DNA from 3 places in the Virgibacillus sp. L01 genome. Region 1 is predicted to be linked to each of the others. Evidence: riboswitches for the same ligand, from Rfam matches in the RefSeq annotation. Region 1 holds a riboswitch; each other region holds the start of a gene.
The links. A riboswitch is a leader RNA that binds a small molecule or an ion and turns the genes downstream of it on or off. The one in region 1 is predicted to bind thiamine pyrophosphate.
Positions count from the first base shown of each region.

Region 1 (5,808 bases):
GGCACCACTCTATGCGTGTGATGTATTTATCATCGATGCTGGCCAAAAAAATTGGCGTTTATGATGATGATTTAAGAGTCGGGGCTTTCCTGCATGATATCGGTAAAATCGGAGTTGCCAAAGAAATATTGTTAAAACCCGGCAAGCTCAATACGATTGAAAAAACAGTAGTAGAAAGTCATTGTCATATTGGGAACGTTATTGTTCGGAAGGAACTTGGGAAGACACGTACAGCGGAGTTTGTCAGAGATCATCATGAAAACTGGGATGGCACTGGATATCCACGCCGTTTAGTAGGTGAGGAAATTTCTGTACAGGGACGGATTATTCGAGTATGTGATTCTTTTGATACAATGACCTATGATTTACGGAATTATAAATCAGCTAAAATGTCCTACCATGAAGCTTTTCAAGAATTAAAAAGATGTTCATGGACACAGTTTGATGGAAATTTAGTAGAAACTTTTATTTCTTTATTAATTGAATTAGAACTTCCTGAATCCTGGTATGATACATATAATTCAACATTTATCGAAAAAATATATAATAAAATTGAACATCCGGAAGATATTTTATAACCGAATTTGAGCTGATGGGCAACTTGGTGCACTTTCTTAATCGACGTTAGGTGTTGTGTTGATTGGATGGGAATCTGTTTATTTTCCGCAGGTTCTACACAAATTCTCATCCAATTAGGGTTTGGCTGGTTCCGGGTGCTGTTCTGTTGATTCCACGTGTTCTTCTGTTGATTCCTCATGATATTCCTACAGCATATCTAACATATAAATAATTAACGGGCCTAACAATACAACGAACATTGCTGGAAAGATAAACAGCATCATTGGAAAAACTATTTTAACGGGGTTTGCAAACCTTCAAATCAGTCCGTTTGAACTATATAAAGAACAATTAAATCACTATAATGAACAAAAGGAAATAAGAGGAGTGGAAGCTTTGGAAATCAGTTTACCGTTTGAGATAAAGATAGCTGATAGTTATTGGGCAAGATTAAAAGGACTTTTGTTTCATAAGAAGCCTTTTACGAATGAAGGTCTTTTAATTACACGGTGTAAATCCGTTCACATGTTTTTCATGCGGTTTCCCATTGATGTAGTATTTCTTGATCATTCAAATAACGTAGTGAGAACAATCCCGAATTTAAAACCATGGAAAGTAGTCCCGCCAGTACCGAATGCTGATTCAGCACTTGAGTTGCCTGTTGGTACGATAGTGAAGAATCACATTACAGAAGGAGATACTATAAAGTTAAGTCCATGAACCTCTAGAGTCGACTTTCACAGTTGGCTCTTTTTTTATTCTATTAGAAGAAACAATCAAGCATCACTCTCCCTCTTTACAATTAAACAGATCCTAGTTAAGATAAAGATAGAAAAACTGCATATCAACCTTTCACTAGGGGAGCTGTTAAATTCAGCTGAGAAGAACTGTTTTGTTCTGACCCTTTGCACCCGAACTAGGTAATACTAGCGTGGGGAAGTGTGGTCGAAGCGTGTATATTTTATTTTGACAATACATACTAACAGACTGCATTCCACGGGGATGCAGTTTTTTGTTTATATTTTAACTACAAACAACAAGGAGGAATTTTGTATGACAAATCAGCATTGTTCAACTTCAGGTATTGCAGGTTGCAGCTTTTCGATTCATCCAATGAGCGACAATTTTATCGAGGTTATTACAACGGCACTCAAAAATGTGGACACCTCAAAAGTTTGGATGGAGACAGACGATGTGACAACAACAGTTAGAGGAAGGTTACCCCATGTTTTTGACGTAACAAAGGCTATTTTTATTCATGCAGCGAGAACCGGTGAGCACGTTGCATTCGAAGGGACCTATTCACTGGGTTGCCCAGGTGACTCAGCAGGAGATGTTTATTTGGCAGAAGATGATGTTACCGTAAATCACGTACAGGTGAAAGACATTAAACAATCCGTTGCGGCTAAGTTTTCTTTATACCCACTTGGTGGCGGGAACTATATGGATGTAATTATGGAACAAATTGAAGCGATGAAAGAACATGTTGATGTTTCGCATGCGCATTATGCCACTAGACTTGATGGTGAATCTATTAAAATATTCGATGGATTGGAACAAGTTTTTAATGCAACGGTTGATGGAGGGTCGAGTCATACCGTAATGACAGTATCTGTATCAGCTAATAGCCCATCCCACAAAGGAGGAGACAAGGATGAGTAATTGGCGCTTCAAGGAAATAGTCGTCATGTCCGCACTTGCTGTTGTATTCGGGGTTGTCTATCTAGCTTTTCTCCCGGTTGGAAAGGTACTTGTTGGCTTTTTCGGACCAATTGGATATGATCTGATATTTGGAATCTGGTTTATTGTTTCAATTATTGCAGCCTACATTATTCGTAAACCGGGAGCTGCCTTTATGTCTGAAACGATTGCAGCTATGGTCGAAGTTTTACTCGGTAGTGCAGTTGGTCCAATGTTAATTATATCCGGGATGATTCAAGGGCTAGGAGCAGAGTCGGCATTTGCGATGACACGCTGGAAGAATTATTCGACATGGGTGCTAATGGCTTCAGGTGCTGGTGCAGCTATTTTTAGTTTTGTATATGGCTACTTCATAAGCGGGTTCGCAGCACTCTCCACACCTTATGTTACAGGCATGTTTGTTGCACGAATCATAAGCGGAGCGCTAATCGCTGGGTTACTTGGAAAAGCATTGAGCGATAGTTTAGCACAAACAGGTGTCTTATCCAGTTATGCTTTGGGCAAAGAACATCGAAAGAAACGAGCAGTATGAGCAATAGCTTACTAAGTGTTGAGCAGCTGTCCTTACGTTTTGAAACGCATTTGGATCAAGACACCTTATCAAATGTCAGCTTCGAATTAAACAAAAGCGAAACACTTCTATTGTTAGGTCCAAGCGGATGTGGAAAAAGTACGTTAACATTTTGTTTAAACGGTTTATACCCGCGCGAACTGGATGGAACAATGACTGGAAATATTTTTATCAATGGTAAGAATACGGCAGACTATAAACCTGGTGAGCTTAGTCGCCATGTAGGTGTTGTATTTCAAGACCCAGAAACACAGTTCTGTATGCTTACTGTTGAAGATGAAATTGCATTTGGCCTGGAAAATATCCACGTTCCTCATCACCAGATGGAGGACAAGATAGACAGGGCATTGTCGCTTGTTAATTTGGCAACCTATAAGAAGTCAACTATCGCTTCCCTTTCTGGGGGACAAAAGCAAAAACTGGCCTTAGCTTGCATTCTGGTAATGGAACCTGAATTACTTATTTTAGATGAACCTACAGCTAATTTGGATCCGGTTGCAACAAGGGAATTAATAGAAACTATTCAAACCCTTAAGCTGCAAAACGAATTTGCGATTATAGTCATTGAACACCAACTTGATGGGTGGATGGATTTGTTCGACCGCAGTCTTTTACTTAACAGATCTGGAGAGGTTTTCTATGATGGCTCACTGCGGACTGGGATTAAAGAAATTTTACCAACAATGAATGATCAAGGAATCTGGCTGCCAAAGGTTACACAATATGTGCTGAATCAGGGAAGTAATCCAGGCAATTTTATCCCGCTAACCATCAATGAATTTGCCAATCAGATCGATCAATGGCGGTCGATAAATTGGGGGTGCCAATTAACATCATCTATTAAAGAAACCCCAGATGTTTTTTTAAAAGCCGAGCATCTATCCTTGTTGAAAAAAAAGCAGGAAATCATTCAGGATATTTCATTAAATTTTTATACAGGTGAGTTTGTTGCAATTGCAGGTGCAAACGGAAGTGGCAAGACGTCCCTTTCCAGAATCTTGGCGGGTATCCAGAAACCTTCAACAGGAAACATTCAAGTTAGCGGAAGAGCATTGGAAAACTGGAAAGAAGCATATTTACGTGATGAAATAGGCTATGTATTTCAAAATCCAGAACATCAATTTGTGACGAACGCTGTGTTTGATGAAGTAGCATTCAGTCTGAAAATGAAAGGTTTGGACGATAAAGAAATTCATGGAAAAGTAACATCTATCCTTACGACATGTGGATTATCGAATCTTGAGAACGAACATCCATATACCCTAAGCCAGGGACAAAAACGGCGTCTAAGCGTAGCAACCATGATTATCGATGACCAGCGCATGCTCCTGTTAGATGAACCAACCTTTGGACAGGATGCACATTCAACCGAAGAGTTAATGAATCTGCTTAACAAGCGGCATAGGCAAGGAACTACCATTGTAATGATTACGCATGATATGGAGCTTGTGCACCATTATGCGGAACGGGTAATTGTTTTGGATCAAGGAGCGATTGTTGCTGACTGTCACCCAGATGAATTGTGGAAACAGCCGATATCGACATTACAAGAATGGCAGCTTGAAAGACCAATTCAGGTTCAGCTCCAGCAAATTTATGAAAAGGAAGCTAGCAATTATGTTTCTACACCATCTTAACCCAAGTATAAAAGCAATCACGATTATTATACTGGTAATTCTATTGGCGTTAGTATTTGATCCAATTACTCCGTCTTTATTTATGGTCTTCACTATTGCAATAACATTCATTGGAGGAGAAATAAACTGGAAAAAGTATTGCCTATATTTTCTCCCCTTTTCTATTATTGCGTTTGGAATGCTATGGACAACAATTGTTTTTGCAGATACACCTAAAAACCCAGATAAAATAATAAGAATACTTGGAATGGATTTTCCAGAAGAATCCTTTATGACAGCACTCGCACTTTCATTACGTGTTCTGAGTGTTGCTTCATTATCATTATTATTTATTTTCACAACAAACATCGTCGATTTTATATTAAGCCTTATCCAGCAATTAAAACTGCCACCCAAAATTGCCTATGGCGTGTTGGCAGGGTATCGGTTTTTACCAATGATGAAAGACGAATTGGTTATTATCCATTCGGCTCATCGAGTGCGCGGATTTGATCAGGCAAAAACGATTAGAGGAAAATGGAATCAATACAAAAAATTCTCCATACCACTGCTGGCCAGCGCTATCAGGAAAGCCGAACGTACTGCCATGGCAATGGAATCAAAAGGCTTTACAGGGGATAAAAACAGAACCTTTTATCGGCTGTTTTCCACCTCAGCAAAGGATTGGATCTTTCTGATTTTTATGGTTATCACCTTACTATCAGTTGCGTACATTTCATGGTATCTAGGTTATTTCAAATGGTACAGCGGTGAGCTCTAAAGGGACAAATTTCCCCATATTTCTAAAGGGATTCCCAAACATATTTTAGCAGTCGATTTTCTCCAAAATCGGCTCTTTTTATGCCTTTTTCCAAACATCTCATGGTAAATTTCATGATTTTGGTAAAAATGAATGATATGATATGAAAAAGTGTTCGATAAAGGAGGAACAGCATAGTGGAGGAATTGGATTTACACCATATATTTTCACTTGCTCTTATACTGGTGATGATTGCAGCGGGGATTACCGCTATTGCCATGAAATTTAATAAACCGTATCCGATTGCGCTTGTTATTATCGGGGCAATTATCGGTCTGGTTAACATCCCTGTCCTTGAGCCTCTAAAGGGATTCATAACGGAAGGTGAGGTTTTTAATTTTGCCGTTATAACGCTATTCCTGCCTGCTTTACTGGGGGAAGCAGCTTTAAAAATTCCGTTTTCCCACCTGTACGATAATAAAAGACCGATTATTATGCTTGCTTTTGGGGGGACTTTTTTATCTTTTATTGTTATCGGCTTTTCCTCCATGTGGCTGTTGCAGTTTTCCATCCCAGCAGCCTTCGTGTTCGCGGCTGTGATG
Region 1 covers NZ_JBQQCP010000006.1:251,350-257,157, reverse strand. The annotation lists gene ACTWQM_RS13300 (HD-GYP domain-containing protein) at 1-578, shown strand, start outside; gene ACTWQM_RS13295 (DUF192 domain-containing protein) at 946-1,278, shown strand; TPP riboswitch at 1,406-1,513, shown strand; gene ACTWQM_RS13290 (YkoF family thiamine/hydroxymethylpyrimidine-binding protein) at 1,612-2,220, shown strand; gene ACTWQM_RS13285 (ECF transporter S component) at 2,213-2,791, shown strand; gene ACTWQM_RS13280 (ABC transporter ATP-binding protein) at 2,788-4,467, shown strand; gene ACTWQM_RS13275 (energy-coupling factor transporter transmembrane component T family protein) at 4,448-5,227, shown strand; gene ACTWQM_RS13270 (Na+/H+ antiporter) at 5,404-5,808, shown strand, end outside.

Region 2 (5,808 bases), on a different contig from region 1:
AAATGGAAACGAACTCTCCGTCATTAACGATGAAATTAACATCCTGCAAAACATTATGATCTCCGTATGATTTTGTTATATCGTTTACGGTTAAATTGCCCATATCAATTTCCTTCTCCTTTTGGCTTCCATTTAATCAGGCTTTTTTCGATCAAAATAATGATTGCAAAAAATAATAAACTAAGAACCATTACAAGAAAAATAGATACGAAAACACGATCAGTCCTGAATGAAGACGATGCTAATGTCATATACACGCCGATCCCTTTACTCGCACCAAGCCATTCAGATATGACGGCTCCCATGACACTATACGTTGCTGAAATTTTCAGCCCAGCAAATACGTATGGTAATGCATTCGGCCATTCCAGTTTCCAAAATATCTGCTTCTTGTTTGCACCAGCCATTTGCATATAATGCTTCAGGTCGCGGTCCGTTTGCCTGAATCCATCCAAGGCTGACACTGCAATAGGAAAAAAACAGACCAGCGTAATCACAATAATCTTGGGCAGCATATCAAAACCAAACCATATAACGAGCAGTGGCGCCAGAACAATAATTGGTATATTTTGCGAAATAATAATTAATGGATACAACGCTTCCCGAAGCTGTGGTACAAGATGCAGACTAATCGCAATCAGAATTCCCACACTGCTGCCAATTAAAAATCCAATAATCGTTAATTGAACGGTTGAGAAGATATGATGCTGGTAAGATGCCCAACCTTCAACACCTGTTTGGAAAATTTGCGAGGGCGCTGGCAGCAGCCAGCCAGGTATCTCGAATAACTTACTGGAAGCCTCCCAAATAATGAATAAAAGGAGGATAACCGTAACAGGTTTCCATCCTTTTTTCATAAATTTTTTCATCAACGATATTTCTCCGTCAATTTATCCATCGATGCACCACTTGGATTATAGAGTATTTTCACTTGTGATATAATGCTGACGCTCCCGAGTTCAACCATTCTTTCGTTCATTTTTTCAATAACTGCAAATAGCTCGGTTAGCTTCCCTTCCATTGTTGTCTCCAAAGGATGGACCTCATATTTCACTCCAGCTTGTTCAATCACCTCTATCGCAGCGTCTACATATGGAATGACATCTTCCCCATTTTTTGTCTTGGGGATAATTTGAATACTTACTAATGAATTGTTCATATTCCCACTCCTATTCTGGCAAAAATTCGTTGGTAAACGCTTCTTTCGCTTTTAATTTACTTTCAAGAAGTCCATTATCATACATCCAGCTAGAATAATTCTCCCAAACCTCCTGCTTTTGAACTCCCCACTTTTCTGCGTCATCCTGATATTTTGGTGATAGCCATTTCTGACTTTTCTTAACAAGCTCCGGATCAAGGTCTGGAACAGCGTCGATGAGAATTTCTGCTGCTTCACCTGGATTATCTATGGCAAACTTATACCCTTTTGAAACCGCCGCTAAAAATTTCTCAGCCTTTTCTGGATTGTCAGAGATCATTTTTTCGTTCGTTGTAAGGACAGGTGTATAGTAATCAAGCTTTCTGGAGTAATCGGTTAAATAAATCATATTTAATTCCTCCCCGCGCATTTCTGCTTCGACTCCAGTCCAGCCATAGTAAATCCAAGCAAAATCAATATCCCGCTTCACCGCTGTGAAGAAATCTGTATTGCCCATATTGACAATATCTACTTTCTCAACATCGGCATTTTCCTGCTTCATAAGTGATGAAAGAACCGCTTTTTCAACCGGTGCACCCCACCCGCCATATGTTTTTCCTTCAAAATCTTTTGGTGATGTAATTTGTTTGTCTTTTGGTGAAGCAAATCCGGATGTATTATGCTGGATAACCGCTGCAATCGATACGATGGGAATATCCTGAATACGTGCTTCTGTAACAGCTTCCTGTGCACTGACACCGAAGTCAGCTTTTCCTGATGCTACAAGCTGGTCAGACCCTGCCTCACCTGGCATCATAATTTCTACATCTAACCCTTCATCGGCAAAATATCCTTTTTCCTGGGCAACATATAGCCCTGTGTGATTCGTATTGGGGGTCCAATCGAGCACTACTTTAGCTTGTTCTGTCTCCTGACTTTTATCGTCAGTTCCTCCTGCGTCGTTACATGCTGTTAGTAAAACGGCTATAAAAACTACGAGTAACCATTTTCTCATTTCCCATCTCCCTTTCTCTTTTTTTGTTCACTTCTGGAAGTATGATTGGTATTGGAAACGATAGGAATTATCCATAAAAGTCCAAAAAAATAACGCCAGGTTAGTCCCTGAGCGCATTCCGAACAATATTACTATTGTTTTACTTTGTTCCCTACGCTGGTCTCAACCAAATCAGGTTCCAAGGGTCAGCATCTATCGGATGCAATCTCAACCAGCATAAACTGGTCCCCCTACAACTTATTATTCAATTAATCTATCAAATTCACTATGCCACAGCTTACTGTATTTTTCAAGTTTTATCTTTTCTTCGACTGTGATGAAATATTAATTGTGATCTTCTTTTTCTGTTCTGGCGTTAGCTTATCCTCTTTTTTCAAAAGGTCACGTATCTCTTTGAGCAATTCAGCTTTTTCATCAGGTTTTGTTTCTTTTTCCTGCTCCTTCTCACCTCTAAACTTTGCTATGATGCGAATGAAAATGAAGATGGACACCGCAATAACGATAAAATCAAAAACCGACTGGATGAACTCGCCATACAATACATCTGCTTTTCTGACGGTATACTTTAAATTTGTGAAATCAACACCACTTACTAAGATCCCTGCTAGTGGCATCATAATATTTTCAACAAGTGACGTTACTATTTTTCCAAAGGCTGTCCCGATAATCACAGCAACAGCCAAGTCTAATACGTTTCCTTTTAATGCGAATGCTTTAAAATCTGACCACAAAATTAATCACCCTTTTTATTAGGCTTGTACTAATTTTATGTATGAAAACGGATGTTTAGCACTTTTATCAGTTATAACTTAAGTTCCTACGCAATCAGTTAATTTTTTAATAATTCCCAAGATTACATATTGAGAAAATTCTATAATTATGGTATGTTAACTATAATAATAAAGGAATTACTTCTTATTTATTAAAATTAAAAGCAAATCCTTCATTTTAATAGATGACAAACTTACGGAGAATTAACATGGAGAATCTGTACAAGAAAATCAAGGAACATCAATCGACTTTTTCAAAAAGCTTTAAAAAAATAGCATCCTATATTTACAGTGATCCATCTATTTTCGCAATGAACTCAGCTCAGGAAGCAGGCAAAAAAATAGGTGTCAGCGAAACAACGATCATTCGTTTTGCGCGTACACTTGGATATGATGGCTATAAATCTTTACAGCAGGTATACCAACAACGCATTTTTGAAAAAAGCAGTTTGTCTGATTTCAGAAACAGAAAGGTATCCAATCATTCGGAAGATAATACTGTTAAAAACCTAATGTTCAATGATATACGTACAATTCAGACAGTAATCGAGCAAATTTCGGAAACGGACTTAGACCAAACCGTTACAAAGCTGTTATCTGCTGAGAACATCTATATTTCAGGTATCCGATCATCCTACGCGTTAGCAAGCTGGTTTACCTATGCCCTAAATATTGTGGTCGGCAATGTACGGCAGCATACACCTGATGATGATATTTTGGTTCAGCTAAGTGAATTGCATGAAAATAGTGTATTTGTTGCTTTTTCATTCCATAGGTATGGGGTTAACACGATAAGACTTGCTGAATTGGCCAAAAAACAAGGTGCAACAATTATTGCTTTTACAGATAACCCTTATTCGCCCATTACCGAGTATTCAGATATAACATTGGCGGTTCAATTGGAGGAACTATCGACACTTGATTTGGTACCTGCCGTATTTTCCCTGATGAATAGTATTATTGCAGCGATAACATTACGTGCACCGGAGCTGTTTCAGCGGCGGGCAGCACTATTTGATGGAATAGAAGCAAGCAGTTTTTTTGCAAATTAGTTTAAAGGAGCATATCCATGAAGCAAACTATAGAAAAGATAACCCCACAGCTTCAAAAAATTTTCTCCCATTTACATGAACATCCGGAAATCAGCTGGAAAGAGCATGAAACTACATCTTACATCAAACAGCTTTTTAAAAATTATGACTGCAGGATTACCACAGTGGATGATTCAACCGGTCTTGTTATCGAAATTGGCCAAGGTTCACCCGTTGTTGCAATGCGAGCTGATATTGATGCTTTATGGCAAGAGGTAGACGGTAAATTTCAGGCAAATCATTCGTGTGGACACGATGCACATATGACAATTGCAATCGGCTCATTATTAACACTTCTTGAAGATGGCTACCCTGGAAAAGGAACATTCCGATTTATTTTTCAGCCTGCAGAAGAAAAAGGGACAGGCGCATTATCCTTAGTGGATAAAGGGATTGCTGATGATATTGACTATTTATATGGAATGCATTTACGACCAATAGAAGAATTAGAACATGATCAGTTTGCTCCAGCTATCCGCCATGGTGCAGCTTGTTTTATTGATGGAGTCATTCAAGGTGATGATGCCCACGGGGCCAGGCCTCATTTAAACACCAATGCTATTCATGTTGGTTCTGAGCTTGTCCAGCACCTGCAATATATCGATATAAACCCAATGATTCCCCATTCTGCTAAGCTGACAGCTTTTCAGGCTGGTGGAGAGAGTAAAAATATTATCCCTGGTAACGCAACATTCTCAGTCGATTTACGTGCTCAAACTAACGCGGTTATGGACGAATTGATGATAAATGTTAAGCGAATTACAGCCATGCTTGCCGACTATCATGACATTTCCATCGACTTGAAGATTGGCGCCAACATTGCTGCATCTGTTATTAATCAGGAAGCTACTTCGATTATGGAAGATGCTATCAAAGATTGCGTTGGTGCCGATAAATTGCAACCGATTATTACAACGACTGGAGGGGATGATTTTCATTTTTATACTATTAAAAAGCCTTACTTAAAAGCAACAATGCTTGCAATAGGATGTGATTTACAGCCAGGTCTCCACCATCCAAACATGACATTCAATCATGCGATAATTCCTGAAGCGGTTGATATTTTAACTAATGCTTTAATTAAAACTGCTGAAAGGAGCACCTAAGATGACCAATAATATTGAAATTCGCAAGCTGACAAGTATGACTGACTTGCGAAAAATGCAGGAAGTGGAGGAAGCAGTTTGGCAAATGACTCCGAATCCAGTGCATCAGACATATACCGCCTTAAATCATGGTGGCGTTATTCTCGGTGCATTTGATGGACAAGCGATGGTTGGCTTTTTATACAGCTTTGCAGGATTTGATGGCAGTCAATCCTATTTATGTTCCCATATGCTTGGAATATTGCCAGGTTATCGCAAGGGGGGGCTTGGTGAAAGAATGAAGCTGAAGCAGGCTGAAATTGCTCGAGAAATAGGCTATTCCATCATTACATGGACGTTTGATCCACTTGAAAGTTTAAATGCATATTTAAATTTGCATAAACTTGGAGCAACTGGAGCTTTTTACAAAAAAGATCACTATGGATCCATGGATGATGAGTTAAATGAAGGCTTACCTACAGATCGGATTCAAATCGAATGGGACCTTAATACGGCTAAACCAGCCCAAAAGATAACATTCGTTGAAAATAAACTAATGATTGATGTAACAACGAATGGGATACCGAAAGCTTATCTGGATAGATTTAACCCTATTGATGACGGCTGGTTTGTTGCCGTACCTAATAATTTCCAATCTCTTAAGAAAAAGGATATTAATCTAGCAAAGGAATGGCGGCATAAAACGAGA
Region 2 covers NZ_JBQQCP010000009.1:103,643-109,450, forward strand. The annotation lists gene ACTWQM_RS16205 (ABC transporter ATP-binding protein) at 1-103, opposite strand, end outside; gene ACTWQM_RS16210 (ABC transporter permease) at 105-869, opposite strand; gene ACTWQM_RS16215 (thiamine-binding protein) at 869-1,159, opposite strand; gene ACTWQM_RS16220 (ABC transporter substrate-binding protein) at 1,170-2,153, opposite strand; TPP riboswitch at 2,285-2,395, opposite strand; gene mscL (large-conductance mechanosensitive channel protein MscL) at 2,450-2,884, opposite strand; gene ACTWQM_RS16230 (MurR/RpiR family transcriptional regulator) at 3,133-3,975, shown strand; gene ACTWQM_RS16235 (M20 peptidase aminoacylase family protein) at 3,993-5,120, shown strand; gene ACTWQM_RS16240 (GNAT family N-acetyltransferase) at 5,122-5,808, shown strand, end outside.
Region 2: another riboswitch for thiamine pyrophosphate. It lies ahead of ACTWQM_RS16220 (ABC transporter substrate-binding protein); the one in region 1 lies ahead of ACTWQM_RS13290 (YkoF family thiamine/hydroxymethylpyrimidine-binding protein).

Region 3 (5,808 bases), on a different contig from region 1:
TGGAGGAAAAGACCCAGGTGGTGGATCCAATCAATATTGGCTTGAGAAAGATATGAATCTAGCAATCTCACTCTATCAGTACAAACGCTATCAGCAGTTAGGAATTCCGATTGCAATTACCCGGCAAAAGGATGTCACCTTATCACCTGCAGAAAGGACGAAGATTGTCCGGGATAGTGGTGCAAGGTATTGTCATTCTAATCATATCAATGCTGGTGGAGGGGATGGTGGTGAGGTTATCCATTCTATCTATGGGGGAGAGAATATGGCAGAAGAAATAGCTTTTGGATTGCAGGATGCAGGTCAAAATATACGCAGGGTCTTTACAAGGACACTGCCAAATGATCGTACACGTGACTTTTATTATATGAACCGTGATACGGGAAAAGTTATCACTAATATAATTGAATATGGCTTTGCCGATTCGCGGGGAGACGATATACGCAAGATAAAGGATCATTGGCTGGAATTAGCCGAATCTGTTGTCAAGGCCTTTTGCTCGTTTAGTGAATTTTCCTATAAAGGTAATGGAATTGGCGCAACACTTAATAAATATTTAAGTCTGCCATCGAAAGCCTCAAGCTGGCGAGTGTATCCATTGGATGCAACTCCGATTAAGGGGAATGAAAAAGGTTTTTTACGCCCGGATAAATTTGGTGGATTAACATATAAAGTTATAGGCAGAACGCAGGCACATGTCTACTTAATTCAAACACGGGATTTTGGCAAGGTTCAAATTTATGCTCATCCAAATACAGGGGCTATTGTATCAACAAAATAAGTTCTTTTACCATAAGAAACCGTTGTCAATTGTATGTTGATACGTTATAATACACATAATGAAAAAAGCAGATTAATAGAAGCCTACAGGGGGAGCCGTTTGGCTGAGAGTGAACGTGCAGTTCTGACCCTTAGAACCTGTTAGTTAGTACTAACGTAGGGATGGTGGCTTTTTTGATGGAATAAAAGCAATGTTGTGAGCGGATTCCCCATCAGGAAGCTTCCCCTTGGCATTGCTTTTTTTGTATTTATTCAAAAGGGGAGGTAATTTAGAATGAGTTCGAAGCGTACGCTGTTTATGATTGAGGTGGCAATATTTGCTGCCATGGCATTACTTTTAGATATAATACCTTTTTTAAAGTTCTCGATTTGGCCACAAGGTGGATCTGTATCTTTTGCTATGATCCCAATATTCATTATGGCTTTTCGCTGGGGTTTGAAAGGTGGTCTGGTGGCCGGATTTTTGTTAGGAGTCATGCAGATCGTAATGTCCGGACCAATAATATTAACACCTGTCCAGGGTTTTCTTGATTATATTGTTGCTTTCACTATAATTGGAGTGGCAGGAATATTTGTAAAACCGGTTCAACATGCTGTCAAAGAAGGAAAAGCAAAGATAAGCTTTTTACTAATTATGTTAGGCGTATTTATAGGCTCAGCACTACGCTTTTTGGCGCATTTTACAGCCGGCATCGTGTTCTTTGGACATTATGCACCAGAAGGCCAGCCGGTCTGGTTATATTCGTTACTTTATAGTGGATCTTACATGCTGCCATCCTTTATCATCTGTACAGTTATTGTATTTCTTTTGTTTTACAAACAACCAAAAACATTATTGCAAACTGCATCGTAAATTAATCCGTTCACAGAAAATAGTCCTTTGTATTATAAGGGCTATTTTTCTATAATTAAGGTAGGGGTGATTAGGATGAAAGAACTAATCGGACAGTGTCAGTCATGTGGGCAAAACGTTTATTGTGAGGATGGTTTTTTTGACGGTGTCCAACAAAATGGAAAGCTATTTTGCAATGAATGTAACGAAAAGGAATCAAATTAGGGAATTATAGTAATCCAGCATTGTAATAATTTTTCACCGCTTTCTTTCAGTGTGCATAGGCTATAGCACACTTAAGAAAGGAAGTGTTATGGGTGGAACTAACAATATCACATTGGCTATACGGTATATTTACACTAATAATTATTTTCACAATGATTTTCAGGAAAGGTGTTGTACTTCCGTCGTTGCTTGGGACATTTGTGATTGCCTGGGTATATAACGGGAATTTAATCGATGGATTTACCGCTATATTCAATGCCAACCTTGTTGCAGCAAAGGAACTATTCAGTATATTCCTGATCATTACTTTTATGATGGCTTTGCTACACTCATTGCGTGATTTAGGTGCCGATCGAAGGATGATCCAGCCAATCCAAAAAGTAATGATAAATGGGCATGTTTCGTTTTTTGTTTTAATTGCTGTAACTTATGTCATTTCTCTCTTTTTCTGGCCGACACCAGCGGTACCGCTTATTTGTGCATTGCTGGTGCCTGCTGCAATTCGCTCAGGACTTCCAGCATTAACTGCAGCCGTTGCTGTTGCGCTGGCTGGTCAGGGGATGGCACTTTCTTCTGATTATATTGTTCAGGTTGCACCAGGGCTATCCGCAAAATCAGCCGGCATTGATGTGAATTTGGTGGCTGATAAGGCATTAATCCTATCTCTGATTACCGGTGCAGTAGCAATCGGATTAGCATACCTCTTTTATCGAAAAACAATTCGTTCAAAAAATAGTGAGCTAAATGAAAAAGAATTGGAAGCATTACAGGCAACGCAAGAGTCAACTAATAAAGCACATTCAAAACATCTGGATACTTGGAGTAAAGTATTTGCAGTACTTGTACCCATTGCCCTTTTGACAGTAGTAATCTATATGATGTATACAAAGCTTATGTCAGGACGAATGAGTGGATTTGAAGGTGGGGATGGTGCTGCATTTATTGGAGGAGTTGCTGTAATCCTGCTGTTATTATCGACAGTAGCGTTTGGTCGGCAACATGCACTTGATTATATTAGTAACCATATTACAGATGGCTTTGTGTTTGCTTTTAAGGCAATGGGACCGGTTATTCCGATTGCGGGGTTCTTCTTCCTTGGCAGTGCAGATTTTTCCGGTGGTATTCTAGGTGTGGATGAAAAGGCACCCGGATTGCTGTTTGACCTTGTTCAATCCTCACAGGCCTTCCTACCACAAAGTGCCTTATTTGCAGCATTTAGTGTATTGATTATTGGTATTATTACTGGGCTGGATGGTTCAGGATTTTCAGGTTTACCGCTGACTGGAGCACTAGCTGCTTCTCTGGAAAGTTCCTCGATTGATTCGGGAACACTCGCGGCTATTGGCCAAATGGGTTCAATTTGGACTGGTGGAGGTACAATTGTTGCTTGGTCATCTATGATTGCGATTGCTGGATTCTGTGGCGTATCAGTTATGGACTTGGTTCGGAAAAACTTTATTCCGGTTATTCTTGGATTAATTATTTCTACCGTCTTTGCTGTTTTAATTTTATAAGGACTTGAATAATTGTATATAAACAAGTAAATCCTCCAAGTAGAACAGTATTATTAGTTTATAATATATTTGTTTGATACACTTTAACAAATCAGGAAAATTTTACTACTGATGGAGGTTTTCAAAATGGCAAGCAGTACCACGAAGATTGTTCAGGAGTCTTTGGAAGCTTTACTGGATGATAAATTGTTTTTACCAGAACTGACAGACAAAACACGTGAGAAAGCATTTACGTCGTTGGTGTCTATCTTATCCACTCCTAATCATGTCAACAAATCCTATTTACGAATTGCGCTCGAAAATGGCAAAGTAACACGTGTTCCATCTTTTCGGGTTCAGCATAATAATATTCTTGGTCCGTATAAGGGTGGTATTCGTTTTCATGAATCAGTTAATGAAGATGAAGTAACTAACCTTGCATCACTCATGACACTGAAGAATGCGCTCCATGATGTACCGTTTGGTGGTGGAAAAGGCGGAGTTGTGATTAACCCGAGAGATTATAGTGTTAAAGAATTATATATGATTTGCAAGAAGTATGTGCAGTATTTCAGTGAAATTCTTGGACCTGATAAAGATATTCCAGCACCGGATGTTGGTACAGGTGACCGTGAAATGGACTGGATGATGGGTGAATATAAAAGTATTCGTCCTGGAAGTCCTTACAGAGGCAGTTTTACTGGCAAAAGTGTCGAGAACGGCGGATCGTTAGGACGAAGGGAAGCAACGGGGAAAGGTGTTTATTTCGCATTCCGCTACATGATCCATAACTTTGTTAAGAATCAGGAAAAGTGGCTTTCAGAACGTGAGAATGTTTTTGTGAAAACAGCGTTGAACCACATGGACAAAACACTGACAATGGCAGTCCAAGGATTTGGTAATGTTGGCTCAGTTGCCGCACTTGAAGCTTTTCAATGTAATCATCTGAACAATAAAATTGTCTCAGTTAGCGATCGGAATGTAACACTATATAATTCCGATGGTTTGGATATTCCAGGCCTTGTCAAATTTACATCCAATAGCGGTGGAGACCTTCCAGTTAATGATGAACAGTTAAAAGAAGCAGATGTTAAAGCTACCATTAAAGATCGTGATGACGTGTTAAGTTTGGATGTAGATGTACTATTCTTAGCAGCCCTGGGAGGACAGGTACATCAGGAAAATATGAAAGATGTAAAGGCAAGTATCATAGTGGAAGGAGCAAACGCACCGGTAACCAGTGGAGCAGATAAATATCTGAGTGAAAAAGGTGTGATTATTGTTCCTGACATCTTAGCAAACGCTGGTGGTGTCATCGTTTCTTATTTTGAATGGCTGCAAGGTCGGGAAACGCAATTTTTCAGTGAAGAAGAAATCTTTAAACGCTTATTTGATAAAATGCAGCAAACGTTTGATACCATCTTCCCACAATTTTTTGGGGATCCGTTTCCGTTGCGGCAGAACTGTTATATTCATGCCGTAATGAAAATATCAACAATCTTATATAAGCAAGGAAAACTATATTAAAAATTAAGCAGTCCAGTTCTGAGAGTAATTTATAATTAGCATACATCTCGCCCCATAGTTGAAGAACCCACTTTTTAACGGAATGAGGATCCAATATACTGATTCGGCGGATCCTCATTCCGTTATTTGTTATTTTTGCCTCAAATTCGACTGATATTCAGTTGGTAGTGTAACGAGGATCCTATTCGATTGTTTGTCGGATCTTCATTCCGATGGTAATACTTCATCTCTTAATCTTATATAATCCCGCCAGCAGTTTAAGTCATAGTGTTTTATACTCCCCAATTAGGTGCATTTTTATTATTTTATCCCTAAAACTGAACTCGTTGCCCTAATTGAACTGCTTTTTTCGGAACTCCTGAAGCTGTGATTTACTGCCCTACTTAAAATTGAACTACATTGTTTCATGTGTAATGTCTTTTTATACGGTGAAATATGTTATAATATTCAGTAAATAAGTAAAGTCGTTTTGAATGTTTTTTGAATGGGTAATCATCTATTAAAGATAATAATGTAAGCGCTACAAGGAGGGATGTTAAAAGTGAATGATAAAAGCTTGTCGTTATGGAAGACAACGAAGTATCATCAGCATTTGAAAGCAACAGAAGAGGATGAGGTTGCTAGAGAAGCCCCCATAACTATTACAGTTAATGGAGAGCAATATGCCACAATTGTTTGCACGCCAAGTGATATCTATGAAATGACACTTGGGTATTTGGCATCTGAGGGAATTATCCGTTCAGTTGATCAAGTGGAAAATCTATCGATTGATGAAGCTAAGGGTTTTGCATATGCTGATTTATCAATTCCTGTATCATTTCCTGAACGAACCGAAAGATGGATTGGCTCGTGCTGTGGGAAGAGTAGGGAATTCTATTTAAAACAGGATGTAAAAACTGCTAAAACCATCATGTCCAACACAAAAATCTCATCTAAGCAAATCTATCAATT
Region 3 covers NZ_JBQQCP010000011.1:60,146-65,953, forward strand. The annotation lists gene ACTWQM_RS17365 (N-acetylmuramoyl-L-alanine amidase family protein) at 1-781, shown strand, start outside; TPP riboswitch at 860-960, shown strand; gene thiT (energy-coupled thiamine transporter ThiT) at 1,055-1,633, shown strand; gene ACTWQM_RS17375 (hypothetical protein) at 1,930-3,351, shown strand; gene ACTWQM_RS17380 (Glu/Leu/Phe/Val family dehydrogenase) at 3,478-4,857, shown strand; gene fdhD (formate dehydrogenase accessory sulfurtransferase FdhD) at 5,390-5,808, shown strand, end outside.
Region 3: another riboswitch for thiamine pyrophosphate. It lies ahead of thiT (energy-coupled thiamine transporter ThiT); the one in region 1 lies ahead of ACTWQM_RS13290 (YkoF family thiamine/hydroxymethylpyrimidine-binding protein).